3 regions of the Marinomonas sp. G8-14 genome follow, and region 3 is predicted to be linked to each of the others. Evidence: predicted binding sites of a transcription regulator. Region 3 holds the regulator's gene; each other region holds the start of a gene.
What was found. The regulator LexA, encoded in region 3, represses DNA repair genes until DNA is damaged. The targets are predictions, from matches to a motif close to TACTGTNTANNTANACAGTA.
Positions count from the first base shown of each region.

Region 1: a site for LexA is predicted at 5,347-5,366, ahead of dinB (DNA polymerase IV). Genes of this name have one in related genera too.
Region 2: a site for LexA is predicted at 4,356-4,375, ahead of AC0L6V_RS22940 (carboxylate/amino acid/amine transporter). Genes of this name have one in related genera too.

Region 1 is NZ_CM147891.1:2,748,796-2,756,587, reverse strand. Features, by position in the region: tRNA gene AC0L6V_RS14180 (tRNA-Asn) at 1-31, shown strand, start outside; tRNA gene AC0L6V_RS14175 (tRNA-Pro) at 33-109, shown strand; tRNA gene AC0L6V_RS14170 (tRNA-His) at 137-212, shown strand; tRNA gene AC0L6V_RS14165 (tRNA-Lys) at 226-301, shown strand; tRNA gene AC0L6V_RS14160 (tRNA-Asn) at 343-418, shown strand; tRNA gene AC0L6V_RS14155 (tRNA-Pro) at 420-496, shown strand; tRNA gene AC0L6V_RS14150 (tRNA-Lys) at 525-600, shown strand; tRNA gene AC0L6V_RS14145 (tRNA-Tyr) at 1,104-1,187, opposite strand; gene AC0L6V_RS14140 (ProQ/FinO family protein) at 1,241-2,200, opposite strand; gene AC0L6V_RS14135 (hypothetical protein) at 2,214-2,381, opposite strand; gene AC0L6V_RS14130 (hypothetical protein) at 2,410-2,883, opposite strand; gene AC0L6V_RS14125 (cell division protein ZapB) at 2,880-3,110, opposite strand; gene AC0L6V_RS14120 (flagella assembly protein FlgT middle domain-containing protein) at 3,220-4,044, opposite strand; gene AC0L6V_RS14115 (flagellar assembly protein T N-terminal domain-containing protein) at 4,157-4,363, opposite strand; gene AC0L6V_RS14110 (LPP20 family lipoprotein) at 4,367-4,993, opposite strand; gene dinB (DNA polymerase IV) at 5,379-6,440, shown strand; gene AC0L6V_RS14100 (hypothetical protein) at 6,515-7,495, shown strand; gene AC0L6V_RS14095 (alpha/beta hydrolase) at 7,598-7,792, shown strand, end outside.
Region 2 is NZ_CM147891.1:4,482,864-4,490,655, forward strand. Features, by position in the region: gene AC0L6V_RS22915 (cache domain-containing protein) at 1-174, shown strand, start outside; gene AC0L6V_RS22920 (MgtC/SapB family protein) at 339-686, shown strand; gene AC0L6V_RS22925 (GNAT family N-acetyltransferase) at 849-1,283, shown strand; gene AC0L6V_RS22930 (GGDEF domain-containing protein) at 1,300-2,199, opposite strand; gene AC0L6V_RS22935 (YccT family protein) at 2,556-3,281, shown strand; gene AC0L6V_RS22940 (carboxylate/amino acid/amine transporter) at 3,349-4,230, opposite strand; gene AC0L6V_RS22945 (OmpW family outer membrane protein) at 4,546-5,157, shown strand; gene AC0L6V_RS22950 (HD domain-containing protein) at 5,290-5,616, shown strand; gene AC0L6V_RS22955 (HD domain-containing protein) at 5,576-5,926, shown strand; gene AC0L6V_RS22960 (MarR family winged helix-turn-helix transcriptional regulator) at 5,954-6,400, opposite strand; gene AC0L6V_RS22965 (DUF2798 domain-containing protein) at 6,531-6,947, shown strand; gene AC0L6V_RS22970 (Rieske (2Fe-2S) protein) at 7,049-7,378, opposite strand.
Region 3 is NZ_CM147891.1:1,191,625-1,199,416, reverse strand. Features, by position in the region: gene AC0L6V_RS06100 (DNA topoisomerase I) at 1-234, opposite strand, end outside; gene topA (type I DNA topoisomerase) at 423-3,050, shown strand; gene AC0L6V_RS06090 (hypothetical protein) at 3,047-3,283, shown strand; gene AC0L6V_RS06085 (hypothetical protein) at 3,283-3,516, shown strand; gene AC0L6V_RS06080 (hypothetical protein) at 3,519-3,785, shown strand; gene lexA (transcriptional repressor LexA) at 3,861-4,484, opposite strand; gene AC0L6V_RS06070 (DEAD/DEAH box helicase) at 4,554-6,137, shown strand; gene AC0L6V_RS06065 (helicase C-terminal domain-containing protein) at 6,124-6,678, shown strand; gene AC0L6V_RS06060 (DEAD/DEAH box helicase) at 6,779-7,792, shown strand, end outside.

The sequences.
Region 1 (7,792 bases), 1.6 Mb from region 3:
GTCACTGGTTCGAGTCCAGTTCGAGGAGCCATCGGAGTATAGCGCAGTCTGGTAGCGCGCCTGCTTTGGGAGCAGGATGTCGGGGGTTCGAATCCCTCTACTCCGACCATTAATTTTATCATCACCGTTAGTAATGGTGGGCGTAGCTCAGTTGGTAGAGCTATGGATTGTGATTCCATCGGTCGTGGGTTCGAGCCCCATCGTCCACCCCATTACTTGATAGTTGGGTCGTTAGCTCAGTTGGTAGAGCAGTTGACTTTTAATCAATTGGTCACTGGTTCGAATCCAGTACGACCCACCAACTATCTCTTAAAGCTTTTATTCTGTACTAGCCTGATTAATTCCTCGATAGCTCAGTTGGTAGAGCAAATGACTGTTAATCATTGGGTCACTGGTTCGAGTCCAGTTCGAGGAGCCATCGGAGTATAGCGCAGTCTGGTAGCGCGCCTGCTTTGGGAGCAGGATGTCGGGGGTTCGAATCCCTCTACTCCGACCATCAATTAATAAAGAATTCTTCATAGAGCGGGTCGTTAGCTCAGTTGGTAGAGCAGTTGACTTTTAATCAATTGGTCACTGGTTCGAATCCAGTACGACCCACCATTCTATTTTGTCTATTCTCTTCATCTTTTACATTTCTCGTTTTCTCTGTATTTTGAAACTTGCCTTGCTGTTCTTTGTTACGGCTTTTGTCGTGTCTCGTTAAAATATCAAACTTTGTATTTGTGGTTTTGAGTTGGGTGCTAGCTCGTCTCTGGCTTCTTGTGTTGCCCTGATTGTAGAGTAGGTAAGTCTGCTGTTAGTAGCTTCTAGCGTGCTCAGGTGGTTTGCTGCAGCGTTTGATCGCTATTGTGGTTGGCTTTGTTGGATCATTAACTTGTTGTCTTTGGCGGGATTCTTCTTGGGGGGGCTATAGGCGTGGTTTTGCTTAGATGGTATGTTGGTGTCTTGTTTTGTGGGAGTTGTTTGTCGTCTTTTGCTTGCGTGTTGATTTTTGATGTGGTGTTTATGTTCTGTCTGGATGTGTTTAAAATTTGATGTCTTGAGGATTTTTATTGCAGTATGATTTTATAGATAAAAGATTGATCTATAAAGAAAAGAATTAATGGTGGAGGGAGGTGGATTCGAACCACCGAAACTTTCGTGGCAGATTTACAATCTGCTCCCTTTGGCCACTCGGGAACCCCTCCACAGCAGCGCGGCAAATAATATATGCCGCGCTTCTATCTGTAAACACTTTTTTCTATTTTTTTAATAATTTTTCCAGTTTTGCTTTCATGCGCTCTTCTGGCGATAAATTATCATAGGCTTCATCTTCACGGCTTTTTATTGGCTGTGATTTTTGTGACGGCTTGCCTTTTGGGGATGGGGTGCTTTGAGGTTTTTTATTGTGGGCAGGGCGGTCCACTTTAGGTCGATCGGTTGTTTTAGGGCGGTTGAATGGTTTTTTCTCTTTCTTGGGTATCATGGACTCAGGAAGAGCGGCTTCATCATTTACAGCGATGCCTTCAAGATCAACACGAGGCTGTCCTGATAGGAGACACTTCTTATAGCGATCAGAGCGTGTATAAGCGGCTAGAGCACGTTTTTGTTTGCTGGCATTGAAGTCGTCGTCCAATGTCATGTCTTTGTCTATACCAACTTTTAGTGGCTTAGGTTGATTCCAGTCGAACGCTTTAGGATAACGGTCTTCAAGCATTTTTATTAGACGGCGATTATTCTTTTGATTTTTTTGACGTTTTTTTTGTTCAGACGTCAAAGTTGCTGTCTCTGTAGTGCTGTCACTTGCTTGTTGTACGCTAGTGTCGCTATCGACTAGTTTGTCGTCGTCTTGCAAGCCGTTAAGCTCAGTTTGTTGTGTGGTCATGTAATCAATCTGTTCTATTGTCGTGGTTGTGATGCTGCTGTTGTCAGCATGCTCGTGCAATAAATCAAAGTTAAGTTGCTGTTCAACTGGCTTTGTTTTTATTACTTGCTCAGGGGTCGATAGGGCACCCAAGAGATCAAGAGAGTCTTCTATATAGAGCTGTAGTTGATCTTCGGGTGAGCGATCGGCCATATGTTGCAATAAATCCATTGAGGCGCTGTACTCAATGGGAAGGTCGTTCTTTTCCTTTAGTTTTTTTATTTCCTCGTTTGCATTTTCTAGCTGTTTTGTCAGCCAGTTAATTTTCGCTTCGAGTTTGGCAATAAGTTGTTCCATAAAGACACAAGGCTCAGTTTTGTATTGGAGTCAGCGGAATACTGGGGGTATTGCTTGTGCCAATCATCTCTTTTCGCTGATCGTCACTTGGTAGCGTAACGGTAATAGTTTTGTCATTTTGCCACCAAGTGTAAGTTGTTGCGATCACAAAGCTTGCGACGAAAATGGGTGTTAGCTTCATCTTTGTTTTGGGTCTTATTTTTACTTAATTAAAAGGTTAAGCCTGCACCGATCATCACGTGCTTGTCATAAGTATCGCTGCTACTGTTAAGTACTTTTACAAATACGTCTAGTCGAGATACATCTGATATGCCGATACGAAAGCCTGCTTCTGGATAATAGACCGTTTCATCTAAGAATGAGACACCGCCACCGATAAACGACCACATAGGAATACCAGGTAAGATCTGTAATGCTGGTGTTGCGCTGTAGTATCGAGAGCCTATTGTGAGAGCGTTTTCGAATTTTTCCCCAATGACAAAGGACAGTCCGCCATAAAAAGAAATATTCTCTGGCAGAGTGTATTCCATATTGGCCCCAATGATGGAGGTAACGTTTGTTTCTCCATCCGGTGTGGTTGGGCGCGCGGCGGCAGATTCAAAATTTATTAAACTCGCAATTTGACCTTCTGCTGATGCGTTTGCACTGACAAGAACTAAAGCTGCAAGTAAAAGTGGTCTCATTGTTTGTTATCCATTTGGTTGAGGCGATTCAGCATTTGAGAAAGAGAAGACTCCCAGTTCGATTGCTGTTCTTTTGTTTGGTTTAGAGAGTTTTGAATCTCACTTTTTTCTTCGCTAAGTTCATAGTTCTGCATTTCTAATTCTGAAATACGTTTGCGTAATGAACCAATTTCTTCAACGGCTTCGTTGATGCGTTGTTCTAGATGGTGTAGTAGTTCGTTGTTCATTGTATCTGTCCTAAAAATAAAAAAACCGCCATTTTGTGTAAAGGCGTATAGTTGTGAAAATTACCAAGCAATCACGACATCTCGTTGTTGCACGTTAAGTATGTGAGAGTCAACAACGAGCCTCCCCAACAGAGAAGTTAGGTTGGACTTGTTTGATTGTAACACTGATATTGGCATTATTCAGCTGTGTTTGGGTAGACTGTAACTGATTAAATACCTCGTATCGTCGATAAATATTGAATTTATCTCCTTGTTTTATACCCGCTATTGACCCTGCAGATATGTGTATTCTGTTGCCTTCTGTGCGGAAAATATTAGCAATAAAAGGCTGGCATCTAAGCTGTTCACTTGCATCTAATGCGCTTTCTTTTAGCGCTTGTTGGACTACTTTGCCATAATGTACTGACCAAAATTTTGCACTACCAAAGCCAATTCTTGCGTGGTCAGATATGTCCCAGTTGCCGATTTCATTGTATCTGTGTTCAAACAAAAGCGCGCCACTAAAACCATCATAAATGTATATATCGACCACGAAGTTTCTTTCTTTATCGATTTCTTCAGAATCGTCTTTTGCATTTTTGTCATTAGGGTGTCTAAGGTAAACTTCGCTAATGTCTCTAATGACACCACTAATGATGTATTGAACACCAAGCTGCTCACTGATTCTGGTGAGATTAGTTAGTGATCCATCAGCGTTAGTTGAAGAGGGGGCGTTAATAACATCGGGGTAAATAGCAATGTTAGTAGCCGTGAGGGCTTTTAAGTAGCCTTGTCTGTTTATTTCATCGGCTAAGTTTTTGGGCAGCTCTCTTGAGATGTTGCTAAGCTCACCCAATGCCGCTTGTTGTGGAACTTGCAACTCAAATCCAGTGACTCCCACGGTTTTTTTGTAATACCGCGTTGGTCCTGTACTGCATTGGGAGTCGGCGGTCACGTCAACACGGGCAATTACTCTAAGAAAGTCACCGTTTTGTTCTTCTGAGAGGATACGCGCTTTTTGAACATAACCAGAACTACGTATTTCTAAGTTTGATTCTACTTCACCATTATTGAGCCTCGTCTTTAACGTTCACTCTCGAACCAGATTCCAAAACGGCTTGTTTGATGGCTTGTTGAGTGGCTCTGTAACGAGCATCGGCGATATCATTATTATAGATAATGGCTTCACCAACAGCATCAATGCTGTTGGCAAAAGTGGCAATTGGCAAGGTGAGGAATAGGGCAGTAATGAATGCGCGTTTTAAAGTAACCATCGGTTATTCAATGCTGTAAAAATTAGTTGTTGGGGTGGCGTTTTGAACATTAATGGCGCGATAGCCTGGTTGGACTTTGCAATTGGGGTCTGCTTGCACATTGTTAGAGGTTACACATTGACGAAAGTTTTCTTGCAGTGCCATTTCTACCACGGTTTCAAATGTGCCGTCTTCGTGCTCTCTTTGTGAAACGACCTTTGCCCCCACTAAATAAGCATCCACATAGGTTCTTAGCTCGTCATTTTGCATGACCATATTGCTTAGAGAGCTTGAACCATCGATTTTTAGTCCATAAACCCGTTCCGATAGGTTTCGGTAGGCATCCAACATTGAGCTACGCATCGTCATGATACGAGCTTGGGATTGTGTTAGACGCTTACTTGTCATCGTGGCGGCATAACCCGTAGCGGTCACAATAATAGGTTCTTGTTTCACAATGACGACCGTATTGTTGGTGTTAAGCGCGCTGTTTTGCGTGTATGGGGTAGATGGGCTTCCAACAACGTTTCCATTACAAGGTGCAACGGTGGTACAAGGCTGTCCTGTGGCGCTCTGTTGGTTAAGACTTTGACAACCCGCAAGCGTTACTGCACCTATGGCGATTAAAATAATGTTAAATGGTCGTATCATGGTGTGCCCTTTGCCTTTAAGTGTAAGCCTTACGAGGCTTTTATCTTTTGTTGAAAAGCTGAGAGTTCATTGCCTAGCTCTTATTGGGTAATGCCTTATCACAAGTAATAGTGTGCTAGAGGGTTTTTCAGCTTTTCAATATTGTTAGTTTGATCAACAAAATGTAAACCATTTTACGCTCTAGCGTCCATGTTTGCTTGCCTAAAAAGTGTTTTTTATTGATTTTAAATGGCGAATTTGTTTTTTTCTTGTGTCAGATTCGATCATATCAAGGATTTTACGTTGAGGATGTTTTTTCGAGAAGAATCTTTACATGTTTATTTGATGGATGAATGATGAGCCAAGATAGAATATACTGTTTTTTTGTACAGTAAAAATTAGTGTTATGTCATCGAATCGCAAGATTATTCATATTGATGCCGATTGTTTTTACGCCGCAATAGAGATGCGGGACAACCCAAAGTTGCGTGATATTCCTATTGCGATAGGAGGTGCGGCTAGTGGTCGCGGTGTATTGTCAACGGCGAATTACATTGCCCGTGGTTATGGGGTGCGTTCTGCTATGCCAACGTCGGTGGCTACGCGATTGTGTCCTTCGTTACTGGTTCTCCCTGGTGATATGAATAAATATCGCGAAGCATCTTCTCAAATGCAGGCTATTTTTCGAGAGTTTACTTCTATTATTGAGCCGTTGTCGTTAGATGAGGCCTATCTTGATGTGACCGATTCCGAATGCTTTCAAGGAAGTGCAACACGAATAGCGGAGAAAATACGCAGCAGAGTATTAAAAGAGATAGGCATTACTGTGTCTGCTGGGGTGGCAACAAATAAGTTCATTGCAAAGGTAGCCAGTGATTGGGATAAGCCAGACGGCTTAACCATTGTAACGCCAGAAAAGCAGTTCGAATTTGTTTCCTCTATTCCGGTTAAGTTTATTTCTGGAATAGGCCGTGTTGCTCAAGATAAGTTGGCGTCATTAGATGTGTTTACATGCGCTGATCTACAGAAACTGGATTTTGTTGTATTGCAAAAGCATTTTGGCAGCATGGCATTTCGACTGTCTCAATTCGCCTTAGGGATTGATAATCGACCTGTTATGACATCAAGAGAAAGGAAGAGTATCTCTGTAGAGCATACATTTTCGGCCGATCTGCTTGATTTAGCCGCATGCCAAGCTGTTATCCCTAAGCTTTTGATGGAGTTAGAAAGGCGTATGGCAGGACGACATTTTGAAACTCAGTTAAGTAAATATTATTTGAAGATAAAATTTGATAACTTTAAGCAAACTACAATAGAACTGCCTATTAAAAATAAATTATCCAATACTATCTTTTTGACTCTTTTAGAGCAGGCTTATGCTCGATTTCGTCGCCCTGTACGCTTGATTGGTGTGGGGTATCGTTTATCTCCCCCAAAGCCTCAGCAACTGATTTTGCCTTTCTTCTGATTGATTGTGTAAATTATGATCAACTGTTTACTGCTTTACTATACTTAAGTTAAGAACAGTTTGGAGGGGGCGTTATGTTTAAACAAGAGCGTAAGTTTAACGAAGTAAACTTGAATATGCCGGGGCCTTTATCTCAGCGGCTACGATTTGAGGTAGAACAAACTTTGGGGCGTTTGTATGCTGATCCATCGTTGGTCGATCAATTAGATCGTCTGTATTTGCCTTTTGCGAGCTGGCTAAGTGAGAAGGCTCGTGTTGGGCATGGACCATTGGTTGTGGGGCTTGGCGGTGCTCAAGGCTGTGGAAAAACGACTTTTTGCAATGTGATAAGTCGAATAATGAATAAAGGCTTTGAGTTAAATTGTATAGTGCTCAGTTTGGATGACTTATACAGCACTCGTCATGAACGACTTAAATTTGCCAGTCAAACGACTCCGATGTTTTCTGTTCGAGGTGTACCTGGAACGCACGATGTGAGCTTGGCACTAGTGCTTTTTGAAAGGTTGAAAAACCTGAAAGATGGCGAAGTGATGAAGTTTCCTTGCTTTGATAAATCTGTCGATGACCGAAAGCCTGTACATTTATGGCAGGAAGTTCAAGGTCCTGTTGATGTTGTGTTGTTTGAGGGGTGGTGTGTTGGTGCGCCGCCCATGCGAGGCAATATACAGCACCCAATCAATGGACTTGAAGCGGATATGGATGCAGATTGCTTGTGGCGCAATAAGGTTAATCAGCTTTTAAAAGACGATTATAAAAAGTTGTTTGCGAAAATAGATCTCATGGTTTGGATGCAAGCGCCTAGTTATGATGTGGTTTATGGCTGGCGAAACAAACAAGAGCGAGTTCTAGAAAGCCATCTTCATGATATACACGGTGTCTTATTGGATACCATTGATTTAAAAGTGATGTCATCGGATGAGTTGAAGGAGTTTATGCAGTATTACGAAAGGCTGACTCGACATATGTTAGCGGTCATGCCTGAGCGAGCTGATGTGTTGTTCCGATTAAATAGAGAGCAAGGTGTTGTGGAAATGCGATTTCCTATAGAGCATTAGGTTTGGCGGTCATGATTAAGTTCAGATGACAGTCGAGCGATAAATGGCAAATATGATAGGCTATGGCAAACTGCTATAGCCTATTTTTTTGGAGTGTTAAAAATGACTGAATTATTGCCATCTGTTCTTGTTGAAACGAGCGATCAACCTGATGCAGCCATTATTTGGTTGCATGGTCTTGGGTCGGATGGTCATGATTTTGAGTCTTTGGTTCCCGCCTTGTCTTTGTTGCCTACGCTAAAGGTCCGTTTTGTGTTTCCTCATGCGCCGCGCCGTCCTGTAACGGTCAACGGAGGT
Region 2 (7,792 bases), 1.3 Mb from region 3:
TTTCCTGAGATTAGCCTGACTGAACTCTTTCAAGATGGCAGTACAGCAACTGCTATTAGATTCGATGGCAATGTGTATCTTATTGGTGCTGCGATGTCGAACGGATACCGAGAATACAAACGTCAAGATGGTTATGAGAATACGATTATAGCTTGGGTACTTGTGCCTTGTTAGCCTAAAATATTCATATGACGTCATGGAAGACGTCTTTATTTTAATATGTGTTTTATTTTTCTGTGCGTATCTCTGATTAAAAACTGTACTAATAGCAAAAACTTAGTAACCTATTGATAAGGTTTTATTCTTCCACTCATGGCATCTGCCCTAAGAAAGCTTGTATGAATTTAGAGTTGTTATTTTCCATTGCTCCTTACCGCTGGAGTGCGATTGTAACTGCCATTTTTTGCGGTGCGATTGTAGGTTTAGAGCGGCAGCTTAGGGGAAAGCCTGTAGGTATAAGGACTTCGGCACTGATTGTGCTCGGAACCTATGTGTTTATTACGTCTTCTATGTTGGTTGCAGTTGATATAACGGATCCATCACGAATTATAGGGCAGGTGATTACCGGTATTGGTTTTCTCGGGGCAGGTGTTATGTTGTCAAAAGACGGTTCTGTGATTGGCGTCACTTCTGCAGCGACCATCTGGGGCTCTAGCCGCAATAGGTGTGTGTATTGCTATTATTGACTCTTATGTGGCGATAAAACTGTCTTTTATTGTGGTGGCTATTTTATATGGCGTGGACATTTTAGAAGTATACTCTTCGGCTTTTACTCGAGGGGTACATTCTAAATATAGTCGATGGCGTAATAGAGAGTAAATACACTGAAGAGTTATTGGAGGACTAAAATGGTTTCTGGTTATCGCATTAGCTGGGATTATAAAGAGATGGACTTTGATGTTATTCATCATTACATATCAAATACCTATTGGGCTAAAAATATTCCTCAAACAACATTGAAAAGAGCGCTTGATAACTCATTATGTTTTGGCGTTTTTTCTCAGGAAGGGAAGCAAATAGGTTTTGCTAGAATGATTACTGATCAAGCCACGTTTGCTTACTTAGCCGATGTATTTATTGATGAAGAACATCGTGGAAAAGGATTGTCAAAGTGGCTAATGCAGGAAATTCATGATTACCCATCGTTACAAGGTTTACGCAGAATTCTATTGGCGACACGTGATGCTCATGGTTTGTATGGGCAATTTGGGTATACACCGTTGAATTATCCTGAAACCTTTATGCAGAAATGGAATCCGGATGTTTATAATGAATTTGATTGAGACTGGCGGATGTGGACTATTTTGATAGCTCGACTCTGTTTCGTCCATTTTCTTTGCCTCTGTATAAGGCTTTGTCCGCTCGCTTTGTCATATTTAATGCATTATCGTTGTGTTTTTCATATTCAGTCACACCTAAGGTAATGGTAAGTGGCAGATTGAAATCACTAAAGGTTTCTTTTGATACTAGGTTTCTTAGATTTTCGGCAATCAGTGCTGCGCCATCCTTACTGGTGTTGGGTAGGATGATGATGAACTCTTCTCCACCAAATCGAGCAATAATGTCTTGGTTTCTAAGATTTCTTTTGAGTAACTGACCTACCTCAATCAGACAGATATCACCAATATCATGTCCGAACATATCATTCACTTTTTTGAAATAATCAACATCGATCAAAATTAGGCTTAACGGTGACGACGTGAATAGTGATTTTTTAAGTTCTATACTGAAATAGATGTTTAGCCCTCGTCTATTTAAAAGACCCGTTAAAGGATCTTGAGTATTTTCCTCATTCAATTTTGTTGTCAGTTCTGCGTATTTACGTAAGAAGAAATGACCAAAAAATGCACTAAAAATAATCGCTGCTGTTAACCAAAAACCACGATCAAAGGATTTTTCCGCTGAATACACCTCTTCTGTCAGATCGGTCAGAAGATGCCCAAATACAGTTGCTGATAGCGTACAAATTACAAGAATGATCGTGATCGCAATAGACTCTCTGGCACCACCTATTAACGCTGCTAAAATAGGATAAAGTGGTAAAAAATAGGCGACTTGACTATTTACTCCGCCGGAAATGGCGAGAGTTGGCATGATAATGATTAGAGCGACAATAAGTGAAAGGGTTATCTCCCATTTCGGGACAATATGTGCTCTGACGACAAAATAAAAAACAGAGGTAAGGATGAGGTTTACCACAGCTGACCATAGAAAAATGTCTGATAAGTCAACAAAGAGTGGCCTGATAACCAGTGAGGATGCCAAGGTTAATATTGACAGCTCTATGATCCGTAAGGTCAGCGTATGGTTGAGCTGAGTCTGTGCACTGTTTGGCATAATTTTATGAGTGTTATCCTGTTTTTAGCCGCTAGTAAGTCTTCAATACTATATTTTACAACTCGTAGCCTATCTAACTTCCTGATCAGTTAGTTTTTTAGGGTATGAAAAAAGACAAAATCTAGCAAGTTTCTTATATGTCTATTTTACTAAACAAAGAACACGGAACTATATGCTAAATTCTTTTCTTTTTTGTTATGTGTTGTAAGGGGTGTTCTATGTTCTTAAAAAATCGTATCTTGGTGTTTGTTACCGTATTGTTTGGATCAATGACATCGCCTTTAATGGCGGCAACATTTGAGGTTCCTCGGTCGTTTGAGATCATGTATGTTGACCTTGAAAGTGCAGGCCGATTCGGCAGTGACTTTAAAGTAGACCTTGATGCAGGTCAGCACCAGATTGTGGTACGTTTTAATAAATTATTACGCAGTGGTGGTGATACTCAAGTCTTTCAGTCTGAGCCAATTGTACTGGACTTACAGTTTGAAAAAGATACGTATCTTACGTTAAAAGCGCCATATATATCGACCCGAAAGCAAGCTGAGGCGAATGCCAAGAGTCCACAGTTTACCATTCATGATGAACTAAGCGGCAAGGAAGTTGATTATCAACACCAAATTTTAGCAACGAAATCCGGTTTTCAAAATACACGTGATTATGTGGAAGAGATTGAGCGTTTAACAGCGAAGAATGCTTCACATGACATATCCTCTACTGGCCCTGTCTCTGCTCCAACTACCATGTCTCAAGATGTTGCGTTTGATATGATGAAATTCTGGTACAATCAATCCAATGATGCAACTCGTAAGGATATTCGTATTTGGATTGCTGATGATGCATATAATCCTGCTGCATCCAGTATTCAATTCGACATGTCACAATTTTGGTTTAAAAAAGCCAATCAAGAAGACCAAAAAGCCTTTCAAAAATGGTTGATAGAGTAATACATGGTTAACTAGTTCCTTTGCGGATAAAAATGCCCAATGTTTATTGGGCATTTTTATTGGATTGTTATTTGGCTGTTACTGTTTTTGCGTTAGTAAATTTTTGGTTGAATTTGTCATTGACCCAAAGCGCCATCAAGATAATTCCGCCGCCGATGGCTAATCGAAAAATATCGGCATCGCGATTCCAGAAGACCACATTGACAATTATGCCTGCTGGGATGAGCAAGTTATTTGCCACAGCCAACGTGCCTATGTTCACCATCGTCGCCCCTTTGTTCCAAGCAAAATAGCCTAAACCAGAAGCCACAATCCCAAGGTAAATCAGAATACTCCATTGTAGCGTCGTTGTAGGCAGTTGTTCTGTGTTGCCCATAGCGATATAACATGGAATGACCACCGCCAAGGCACCAATAAAAAACCAACCAAATACCGTGCGTTGTGGCAGGTCTGGGCGCTCTTTTGCGATTATTCGTTTATAGCCTACTTGGCCTGCGGCAAAACACATGTTGGCACACTGCACTATAATTAAGCCTTTGATGAAGCCTTCGTCCACACCTTGGTAACGGATCGCGACAGCGCCAAGAATGGCCAATGATGCGCTGATGGCAAAGCCGATGTTGAGGCGTTTATCCAGCATGTCGTTGATAAGTGTGACATACAAGGGGGTCATTACAGTGAACAATAGCACTTCTGGAACGGAGAGATACAAGAAAGATTGATAGTAAAAGCCGTACATAATACCAAGCTGTAGTGCGCCACATATCATCAGTTTTAGGGCGATTTTTGCTTCTATTTGACGCAGTTTTAAAAAAGGTAAAAAGACCAATGTTGCAAGGGATACTCGCATCAGAACAGAGAACCAAGCGTCGACTTGGCCAGCAAGATAAACCCCAATTAAACTAAATGAAAAAGCCCAAAGTAAGGTAACGGCTATAAGTATTGGCATGCAGATTTCTTCCATAAGAAAATATTTCGCAAAGTTTACCGATAAATTGAGCTACGGTAAATTAGTTTACTTTTATATTTCAATGGGTTTACTAGTGTTATTTTTGTGATCTATTTTTTGATTTTGTCTTTTTGTATGCACAGTTGGGTGGAAAGTGATTTGATTGGGGTAGTTCATCTTTTCTTGATCTAATCGATATGCTGTGTTTATCGCGGCTGACCAGGGAGTAAAACCTTGATCTAGGTTAATAATTTAAATATTTATCCTGTTACCTTTTAGTCACAGACATGTTGTTTGACTAATAAGGAATCGATTATGAAAGCTATACTTCCCATTGCCCTTGTTTCTGCGTTTTGTTCCTCTGTTGCTTTAGCCCATGATGCTGGTGATATTTTTGTTCGTGGCGGTCTTGCTGTGGTTATGCCGAATGAAAGTAGTGATAATGTATTGAATAAAGGTGAATTAAAGATTGATAACGATACTCAGGTTGGAGTGACTTTGACCTATATGTTGACGGAGCAATTTGGTGTTGAGCTATTAGCTGCTACACCTTTTACTCACAAAGTATCGACAAAAGGTTTGGGAGAAGTGGCCGAAGTCTCTCATTTACCGCCTTCTCTCATGGCGCAATATTATTTTGCTCAAGCGAACAGTCAAATTCGTCCTTATGTTGGCGCTGGCGTGAATTATACCGTTTTCTTTGATGAAAAAGGCAAAGGGGCGTTAGCTGGTACGGATGTGAATCTTGATAACTCTTTTGGTTTGGCAGCTCAAGTCGGTGTTGATGTGAATTTTGCTGAAAACTGGTTTGCGAATGCATCGCTTTGGTACATGGATATTAACACTGACGTGCACACAAGCGTTGGAACCATTGATGCTGATATTGATCCAGTCACCTTTATGGGCAGTGTGGGTTACACCTTTTAATATTGTTCTGCGATTAATGACAATGAAGGCTTTGATTTTCGGATCAAAGCCTTTTTTATTGGTGCTTTTTAGTGTTTATATTCGAAACCTTTTATAATGTTTTATCATTTTTGTAGTAGGGAAGCCTGAATCGTGTCTGAGTGGTTAACCAAATATGAAGTGCAATTCTATGCCTTTTTAGATACTCAAAAGCATACCGATGTCGCTCACGATCTCGCTCATATTAATCGAGTGGTTAAGATTGCTCGGCAATTGGCCTGTGAGGAACAGGCCGATCTAGCGATAGTGATACCAGCGGCGTATTTGCATGATTGCGTGTCTTTGCCCAAAGATCATGTACAGCGGCATCTAGCTTCCACGTTGGCAGGAGACAAAGCCGTTGATTTTTTGCGTTCAATTGCTTATCCAAAAGAGTATTATGACGCAATTTATCATGCGATTCGGAGCTCACAGCTTTAGTGCTGATGTGAAGCCAGAAACGCTTGAGGCCAAAATCGTTCAGGATGCTGATCGATTGGACGCTCTGGGGGCTATCGGTATTGCTCGTTGTATGCAAGTGAGTGGTGCAATAAACAGAGTTTTATATGCGCAGGATGATCCCTTTTGTGATGAGCGTAAGCCTGATGATGGACGTTATGCAATTGATCATTTTTATAATAAGTTGTTTCGTATTGCGGATGGTTTAAACACGCCTTCGGCTAGGTTGGAAGGCAGGAGGCGTGAAAAAATAATGCGCATTTTCTTAGAGCAATTAGCGTTAGAAATCTAATGACATTCTGCTTGTGTAAAAAACGTATTATGCTTTGTTATTGATCGCATTCAGGTTCGAGAGCATTTTTTCACCGATGGTCAAAAAATGCTTCAGCTCTTCATCGCTAATATCTGCCCTCATCTCTTTTAGTACCGCTTGATCGGCACTGGCTAACTCTTGATAACACTGCATTCCACGTGGCGTTAATTTGAGAAACTGACTGCGTTTATCTATCGGGTTTGGCATTTTGGTCACGAGTGACTGATTTATCAACTCCTGGACCAATCGAGTGATCTGACCCTTGTCCTTCTCTGTGATGTCAGCAAGATAATTTGCGGTGCAGTTTTGTGTATCGTGAATGTTTTTTAAAATCATAAAATACATTGGAGATAGGGAGAGTTGTTTTTCTTTCATGATGTTTTTCATGGAAGTCTTTAGCCCGCCAATTGTATTCATGAAGAGTGTTTGAAGCGCTGATTCAGTATTATGCATAGTGATTCCCATGTAGTTGACAAAGTCAACTTAATGTATTATAGTTGCTTTTGTCAATTAGTTTTATTCTCACACTATCATTCCTTGGAAGGGTATCTATGTCAAAAAAATTCAGAAAGTTGCCATCATTATCAGTTTTATTGTGGTTATCGGGGGATTTTTAACCTTTTTAATGACTTGGCGAAATATGGGTTTTTCTAGTCATTTTATTGCTGCTTGGTTGTCGTCGTTTGCATTGTGTATTTTATGTATTGCACCAATCGGTGGTGTGATTTCTATTGTGACGAATAGTCTTGTCAATAAAGTGTTTTACACTTTGTCTATGATGCAAAAAAATATTGTTTTCGGGCTTATCATGGCGGTGATAATGGAATCTATTATGGCTATCGTAACAACAATAAATTTGCATGGTTTTCTTGTTCTAAATGAGTTTGTTGCTTTGTGGGGGGCGACTTTTATTTCTGCGTTACCTGCAGGTCTGGTTATTTCTATTTTAATGTCGCTTGTGATTAAGCCAAAATTGGCTGTTTTTTGGGCTAAAGCTTAAAATAATTTCTTGATATGAAAGCTATTAGAAAAAGATGATGAGCCTCAACTTAGTCATCGCCCGATGTGGTTTCCACGACTTCAATAATACTCAGTGGCCGATTAAGCAAAAAGCAGATAGCAGTTGCCTTGTTCCATTCCGACAGTGGCTTTCTTTAATTGACTGCCTTGGCAAGGACCAGTAATACATACACCATCTGAAGGTGAAAAAAGGGCGCCGTGGTGGTGACATTGTAGATAATCGCCCTCGTCGTCAAGTACAGACTCAGAAGACCAGTTAAGGGGTTTGTTTTGGTGGGGGCACAGGTTTTCGAAAGCGATAATCTGTCCCTTTTGTTTCGTGACTAAGAACGTAGACTGTTCGACAGTGATATTGAGCGCTTTGCCTTCTGGAAGGTCGTGCGCGTTCGGTATTAGATATTTATTAAACACGTGATTACCGCACTTTTTTATGATGAATGTTGTTTATTCCAACAGAATTGCTGCTTTCCATAATTATGCGAACTAAGAGAAGTTACGATTACAGCGATACTCTTAGTGGTGTTTTGTCCAATTCTGTTGCCGACTGAGCTGGTGAAATTCAGGAAAATGTCAGTTAAATAAACTTTCCGTGATCAAAGACTCTAAAGTGCTATTACTCACGAGTCAATATGCAAGAATTAAGTTAGTTGTTTTTGGATCGTTGCTTGCTGACATCAAGCTCCTTATAATTGTCAGTTATGACTAAAAAAACGCCTGCAAAACCTTCGTCTAAGTCCTCGACACAAAAGAAAAAAACCTAAATCTTCTTTGCTGAAGAGAGTATTCAGCACCCTTTTTAAATGGGGGCTCATCGTTACTTTAGTT
Region 3 (7,792 bases):
AAGTGTGTCTAGATAGAAGTCATAAAGCACATCCGTCGCGATGGTGTCTGTGTTAATATCTCTTAAACCGCGGATATGTTGCTCAGCACGATCTGCTCGATTAGATAGTTGTAGTTGTTTAACGCGTCGCTGCGTAATTTCTTTTTCTTTTTGGTGTGCACGTGATCCAATAACAACAGACAAAAGCACAATGATGATCAAAAATGCAATTGTTAATATTTGAAGGGTAGCCATGATTGTCCTTAAGCAATGAATTCAGTATGTTAAATAAGAAATACTAAGTTCAGCAAGATTTAATGTGAAACAATACAGGGATCGCTTGTCATATAAAAGGTGTTTGCTTAATATCAGCGCCCCTAGAGATGAAACTTCGTGCAACGTGGATTTGCAGACCTACTTTATTAAAAGGCTTACACAGTTCAATGGGAAAATCACTGGTTATCGTGGAATCGCCGGCTAAGGCGAAAACCATCAACAAATACCTAGGCAACGACTTTATTGTCAAATCGAGTGTAGGACACATTCGAGATTTGCCAACTGGTACAACTGCCACCTCTACGCCTCAAGAGCGCGCAAAGCAAGCTGCTTTGACACGTAAGATGAGTCCAGAAGAAAAACTTGAGTATAAAAGTAGTAAATCCCGTCAACAGTTAATTTCTAGAATGGGTGTGGATCCAGAACATAACTGGAAAGCGCACTATGAAATTTTGCCGGGTAAAGAAAAAGTTGTCGATGAATTAAAACGACTTGCTAAGAATGCTGACACCATCTATCTCGCAACCGATTTGGATAGAGAGGGGGAGGCGATTGCTTGGCATTTGCGTGAAGCTATTGGTGGCGATGATAGTCGTTATAAGCGCGTCGTTTTTAACGAAATTACTAAAAAAGCCATAAAAGCGGCGTTTGAAACGCCATCTGAATTGGATATGAACCGAGTCAATGCGCAGCAAGCGCGTCGTTTCTTGGATCGTGTAGTTGGCTTTATGGTGTCGCCTTTGCTTTGGGCAAAAGTGGCCAGAGGGCTCTCTGCGGGTCGTGTTCAGTCTGTGGCTGTGCGCTTGATTGTAGAGCGTGAAAAAGAGATTCGTGCATTTGTTCCTGATGAGTTTTGGGAACTTGATGCAATGCTAGCGACGCCTTCGAAGGAGGTGATCAAATTCGAGGCGGCGAAATATCAAGATAAAGAATATCGTCCCGTTAATAAGGCGCAATCTGATGAGCATGTTGCACGTTTGATTGATGCTAAATATCTGGTTAGCAGCCGAGAAGACAAACCGACAAGCAGCAAGCCTTCTGCGCCTTTCATTACGTCTACGTTGCAACAAGCGGCAAGTACACGTTTAGGTTATGGCGTTAAAAAGACCATGATGCTTGCTCAGCGTCTGTATGAAGGTGGTTATATTACGTATATGCGTACTGACTCGACGAATTTGAGTGTCGATGCAGTCGAGGCATTAAGAGGTTATATACTGTCTAATTTTGGTGAAGCGTATTTGCCTGAAGAGCCGATTCGTTATAGCAGTAAAGAAGGCGCGCAAGAGGCCCATGAAGCCATTCGTCCTTCTGACGTCACCGTTCGTGTTGATGATTTACAAGGCATGGAGAAGGACGCTCATCGTTTGTACGACCTGATCCGTAGTCAGTTTATGGCGTGTCAAATGACGCCTGCAGAATATACGTCAACAACGATTACGGTTACTTCTGGGGATTATGAATTTAAAGCCAAAGGGCGAATCTTACGTTTTGACGGTTATACGCGTGCAATGCATACCGTGGCTAAAAAAGGGGAAGACAATATTCTTCCGGATGTTGGTCAGGGAGAATACCTGGATCTTAAAGAGCTTTTGCCTGAGCAGCATTTTACTAAACCAGTTGCTCGCTTTAGCGAAGCCAGTTTGGTGAAAGAGCTTGAGAAACGTGGTATTGGTCGACCTTCAACATATGCTTCTATCATTTCTACCATTCAAGATCGTGGTTATGTTCGGGTTGAAAATCGCCGTTTTTATGCCGAAAAAATGGGAGATATTGTCACTGAGCGTTTGGTGGATAGCTTCAGTTCCTTGATGAATTTTAGTTTTACGGCACAAATGGAAGAGCAATTAGACGATATTGCTGAAGGTCATAAAGATTGGATTAAAACACTGAATGCGTTTTATAAAGATTTTAGTACGGTACTGGCTAAAGCGGAGTCGCCTGATGGTGGTATGATGCTCAATGAGCCGACGCCGACGGATATTGCGTGTCCAACATGCTCTCGTCCGATGCAGATTCGTACAGCCAGTACAGGAGTGTTCTTGTCATGTTCAGGCTACGCTTTGCCGCCAAAAGAGCGCTGTAAAGCAACCATTAACCTTATTCGTGGTGATGAGGTTATTGCTGTTGATGATGAAGAAGGTGAATCTAAAGCGCTTATTAATAAACATCGCTGTCAGATCTGTGGCTCGGCCATGGATAGCTATTTGATGGATGAAAACCGTAAGTTGCATGTTTGTGGTAACAATCCGTCCTGTTCTGGTTACGAGGTAGAGAAGGGCTCCTTTAAAATTAAGGGATACGATGGTCCTACCCTTGAGTGCGACAAGTGTGGCTCTGAAATGCAACTTAAGACAGGTCGTTTTGGTAAGTATTTCGGTTGTACTAATGAGAGCTGTAAAAACACTCGTAAGCTTCTTAAAAATGGCGAAGCTGCGCCACCTAAGATGGATCCTGTGCCTATGCCAGATTTGGCTTGCCAGAAGGTTGAGGATCATTATGTGTTACGTGATGGGGCGACGGGCTTATTTTTAGCTGCAAGCCAATTCCCGCGTAAACGTGAGACACGTGCGCCTTTAGTGGAAGAATTGCTGCCTTACATGGATCAGATTGATCCTAAATATCACTTTTTTGCGGATGCACCAAAGAAAGACCCTGAAGGTCGTCCTGCTATTATTCGTTACAGTCGTAAGACAAAAGAGCAATACGTCATGACGGAAGAGGAAGGTAAGCCAACTGGTTGGAAGGCATTTTATGTTGGCTCTAAATGGGTGATTGAAGAAGGTAAGAAAAAATGAGCGGTGTTACCTTGGCAAGTTTGACAAACCAAAAGCTGGATACGGCAAGACGCTTTATTCAGCAAAGTCAAATCAGTGAAGAAGCATGGCTTAATGTCGGCCTGGAAAGTTCAGCGATTTTTCAGTTAAGAAGCGCGCTGAATGGTTTGTTAAAAGAAGTGTCGACGACGTATTCATTATCTGGTTCTTTAGATGTGCCTAGCATGCTACGCGAAGCTGAAAAAAACAGATAATGGTTCCGGTGCTGACTGAGCTGGCGGATTTGTTTTCACGCCCCGAGTCTTGGTGTTCTCAGCTGAATCAAGCTTATTTGGTGCAATTTGAATGTCGTGGCTCTTTGTCTTCTCCGGTTCAAAGCGATAATTTGATTGGTCGCGGTAGTGATAACGGAGCATCTGTGAGTTTTTATTTAACCAAATTGGTTGAGTTGGTTTTGCGTTTTAGAGAAGAGTCATCAGAGTATTGAATATGAAAGAGTCCTACCTAGAAATTGTTGAGCTGGAGAATGGTGATATCGTGCTTCGTCCAGCCAGCGAGGATGGTGAGGAAACCGTTCCTTTGGCAATATTGCAGATCCTGGATGATACTCGATCTTATCTAAAGAATCGTTATTTTGAGTTGGCAAAATGCATGTTTCACGCGGGCATTGATTTTGTTTATTCTGAAGACGCCTTCTTTGATGAAGATTCAGATTATCTTGATGATGAGGAATTTCGACCAAAAATTCTGCATTAGTTTGTGAGCGAGTATAAGCACAAATAAAAAAGCGATGCTTAAGCTTCGCTTTTTTATTTGTGCATTGAAGAGCGTTTAAATACCTTGTCGAATCACGCCAACGGATAAGCCTTCTATCGCAAAGTCTTCGCTTTCAAGGTCAACGATGATGTCAGTAAACTCTTCGTTTTCAGGAATTAGTCGAACAATTTTGCCATTTTGTTCAAAGCGTTTAACGGTGACTTCATCGCCAATGCGTGCAACCACTATTTGTCCATTACGGACTGTGGTTGTTTTATGTACGGCGAGTAGATCACCTTCCATGATGCCGATATTTTTCATGCTGGTTCCTGATACAGACAAGAAATAATCTGCTTGTGGAGAAAACATGCTGGCAGGTATGTTCACGTGTGAGGCGATGTTCTCTTGGGCTAAAATAGGATAGCCAGCAGCAACTTTGCCAATGACAGGTAGGCCAAGGTCTTCTGTTAGATCGTCATTAGAAGCTCGCTCAACTAAGCGTATCCCTCTTGAGGCGCCAGACAGCATTTCAATTGCGCCTTTTTTGCATAAGGCTTTGAGATGCTCTTCAGCCGCATTAGGGGATTTAAACCCTAATCGGTGCGCTATTTCTGCTCTCGTTGGCGGAAACCCTGTTTCACCAATAAATTCGCGAATGGTTTCTAGTACGTCAGATTGTCTTTTGGTTAGTTTAATCATAAGTTGTCTGGTTGTTTATACAGTAACTGTTATTATATACAGCATTCTTAACGATACTCAATGATATAAATGCTTTCAGATGAACTAAAAACACAAATTCAACTTGCATACCGAGCTTCTTTGGATGCCAAGTCCCATAAACCAAGGTCTGGACAGCGTCAAATGATTGCTGCGATCGCGCGAACCTTGGGTAACATTAATCGCGGCTCAGAGGGTGAGCGATTAGGAGAAAAGCATGTTGCTGTGATTGAAGCAGGAACGGGGACGGGGAAAACCTTGTCGTATTGCCTGGCTGCTATTCCAATTGCCAAAGCGCGAGGGTTAAAATTAATTATTTCCACTGCCACTGTCGCGCTGCAAGAGCAAATCTTACACAAAGAGTTGCCAGATCTGTTAGAGCACACCCAGCTTAGCTTTAAATACACGCTTGCCAAAGGGCGTGGACGTTACCTGTGTTTGAATAATCTGGAAGGTTTTCTCAATTCTGAAGAGCAAGCAATGGACGATATGTTCGCAGGTCTTTTTGAACAACATCTTCATTCAGATGATATTAATACCGTGCTTTATCAAGAAATGGACGCTGCTTTGCAAAAAGGTGAGTGGGACGGCGATAAAGACAACTGGGCAGGTATCGTTCGTGATCAAGATTGGCGACGCTTAACGACCGATCATCAACAATGTACAAATCGTAATTGTGCGAATTACTCCGCCTGCCCATTTTTTAAGGCGCGTGCCGAGATCGAAGTGGCGGATGTTATTGTAGCCAATCATGACCTTGTGCTCGCTGATTTGTCATTGGGGGGCGGCGCTATTTTGACGCCACCAAAAGATACAATATATGTATTTGATGAAGGGCATCACCTGCCGGATAAAGCGATCGGGCATTTCCGCCATGAAGTGCGTTTGCAACAAAGTATTACTTGGTTGCGCCAGTTAGAAAAAAACTTAGTGAATTTAAAACAAGAGTTAACGGATGACGTGAGCGTCACCGGCCAGCTTTTATTAAAGATACCTCAGCAAATACAGAGTATTGTGAACTTTATTCAATATGCGCAGCAAGGTTTAGCGCCTTATATTCAAGGCTTGGGGTTGGATCAAGATAATAATCAGCATCGCTTCGAGTTTGGTCAAATTCCAGACGAATTGCGGCAATTGGCTTATAGCTTGCAAACGTCTTATCAAAAGTTATTTAACAATATTGAAAGTATTCAGGACGAATGCAAGAAGACAAAACAAAATGAAGGGATGGGTGTGACGCCTGAAACCGCCGAAACGTGGCAGCCTATTTTGGGTGTTATTCTTGGTCGCTTAGAGCAATGTGTTGGTTTGTGGCGATTATACTCTGCTGTTGATGATCAGAACTTTCCCCCAAATGCTCGTTGGTTGGTGTTATCCGGCCAGGGGATGGAGCAAGATATTGAATTGGGCGGTTCGCCTATTCTTGCCGCGAATACATTAAGACAACAATTATGGGATAAGTGTTTTGGTGCGGTGGTGACCTCTGCAACGCTGACCGCTCTTAACCAGTTCCATCGTTTTAATATGCGCTCTGGAGTGCCCTATGAAAGTGAATATTTACGGGTATTGAGTCCGTTTGACTTTCAAAAAAATGGTTTGCTGATTGTGCCCAATATGGTGAATGAGCCTCAATAGAGTAGAGCAGCATACCGCTGAGATCATTACCTACTTGAACGAGCATGTTGATGTTGAGAAAGGCAGTTTGGCGTTGTTTTCGTCTCGTCGGCAAATGGAAGAAGTGGCGCAGTCTTTGTCTTCTAAGCTGCAAGAAATCTTGTTGATGCAAGGAGAGCAATCCAAGCGCGTCATTTTGGATTCTCATAAAGCGCGTATTGATGAGGGTAAAGGCAGCTTGTTGCTCGGATTGGCAAGCTTTGCAGAGGGTGTAGACTTGCCAGGAAAGTACTTAACCTGCGTATATATTGCGAAGATTCCTTTTGCTGTGCCGGACGACCCCGTTGAAGCCACTCTGGCTGAATGGATACAAAAGCGTGGTGGCAACCCGTTTATGGAGATCACCATTCCCGACGCTTCATTGCGTTTAGTTCAAGCCACAGGCAGGCTGCTGAGAAGTGAACAAGACGCTGGTGAAATACATATTTTAGATAAGCGATTGCGCACCAAGCGTTATGGGTCGCAATTAATTAACAGCTTGCCACCTTATAAGTATCAATAGACTGACAAAGCGTAAGCAAGGGGTGATAAAGCTTTACCAATTAGGTACACTCTTTGCAAAGATCATTAACCTCAAAACATAGAAGCGTAAAGATTCCAATATGGAAAACCAAATTCAAGAAGCACCATCAGAAATTAGCACAAAACCAAAACGCACCCGTCGCCCAAACAAGCGACCAAGAAATAATGATGAGGCTCAAAATGGAGTTCAATCCAATACCCAAGTTGGTCATGAAGCCGTGACGACGGGTAGTGGAAAAAATGCTATTTGGTCCATAGAGGATTTTCCGGTTGCTAAGGTAGATGGAAAGTTGCGCTTTCATGATTTAAATCTACCTGATCGTGTGATTAAGTCTATCGCGGAAATGGGTTTTGAGTATTGCAGTGAAATTCAAGCTGAAACTCTGCCTATGACCTTACTGGGTTATGACATTATCGGACAGGCCCAAACTGGAACGGGTAAAACGGCTGCATTTTTGATAGCGATGATCAGTGATTTTCTGGATTATCCCCTTGAAGAGAAGCGTCCTAATAACGTTGCTCGCGGTTTGATTATTGCGCCTACTCGTGAGCTGGCCATTCAAATTGCGGATGAAGCGGTAAAGCTGACATCAAACTGCCATTTGAATGTGGTGACTTTGGTCGGCGGATTGAGTTACGAAAAGCAAAAGATCGCCTTGGAAACCGAAAATGTTGATATTTTGGTGGCGACACCAGGGCGTTTGTTGGACTTCGCGCGCAGCCGTAAGGTGCAATTGGGTAAAGTGGAATGTTTGGTGTTGGATGAAGCCGACCGTATGCTGTCGATGGGCTTTATTCCTGATGTAAAAAGTATTATTCGTATGACGCCGCATAAAGAATTAAGGCAAACCATGCTATTTAGTGCGACTTTCCCGAAAGACATTCAGGCGCTTGCGCAGCAATGGACGTATTTTCCAAAAGAAGTCTCTGTGGTGCCAAAAGAAGCCACCAATCAGAACATTGATCAGGTGATTTATACGGTTGAAGCGGATCAAAAATGGCCCGTTTTAAAACAGCTGATTAATGAAAATGGCGGTCAGCGTACGATTATTTTTGCTAATCGTCGTGATGAAACGCGTGATTTATACGAGCGT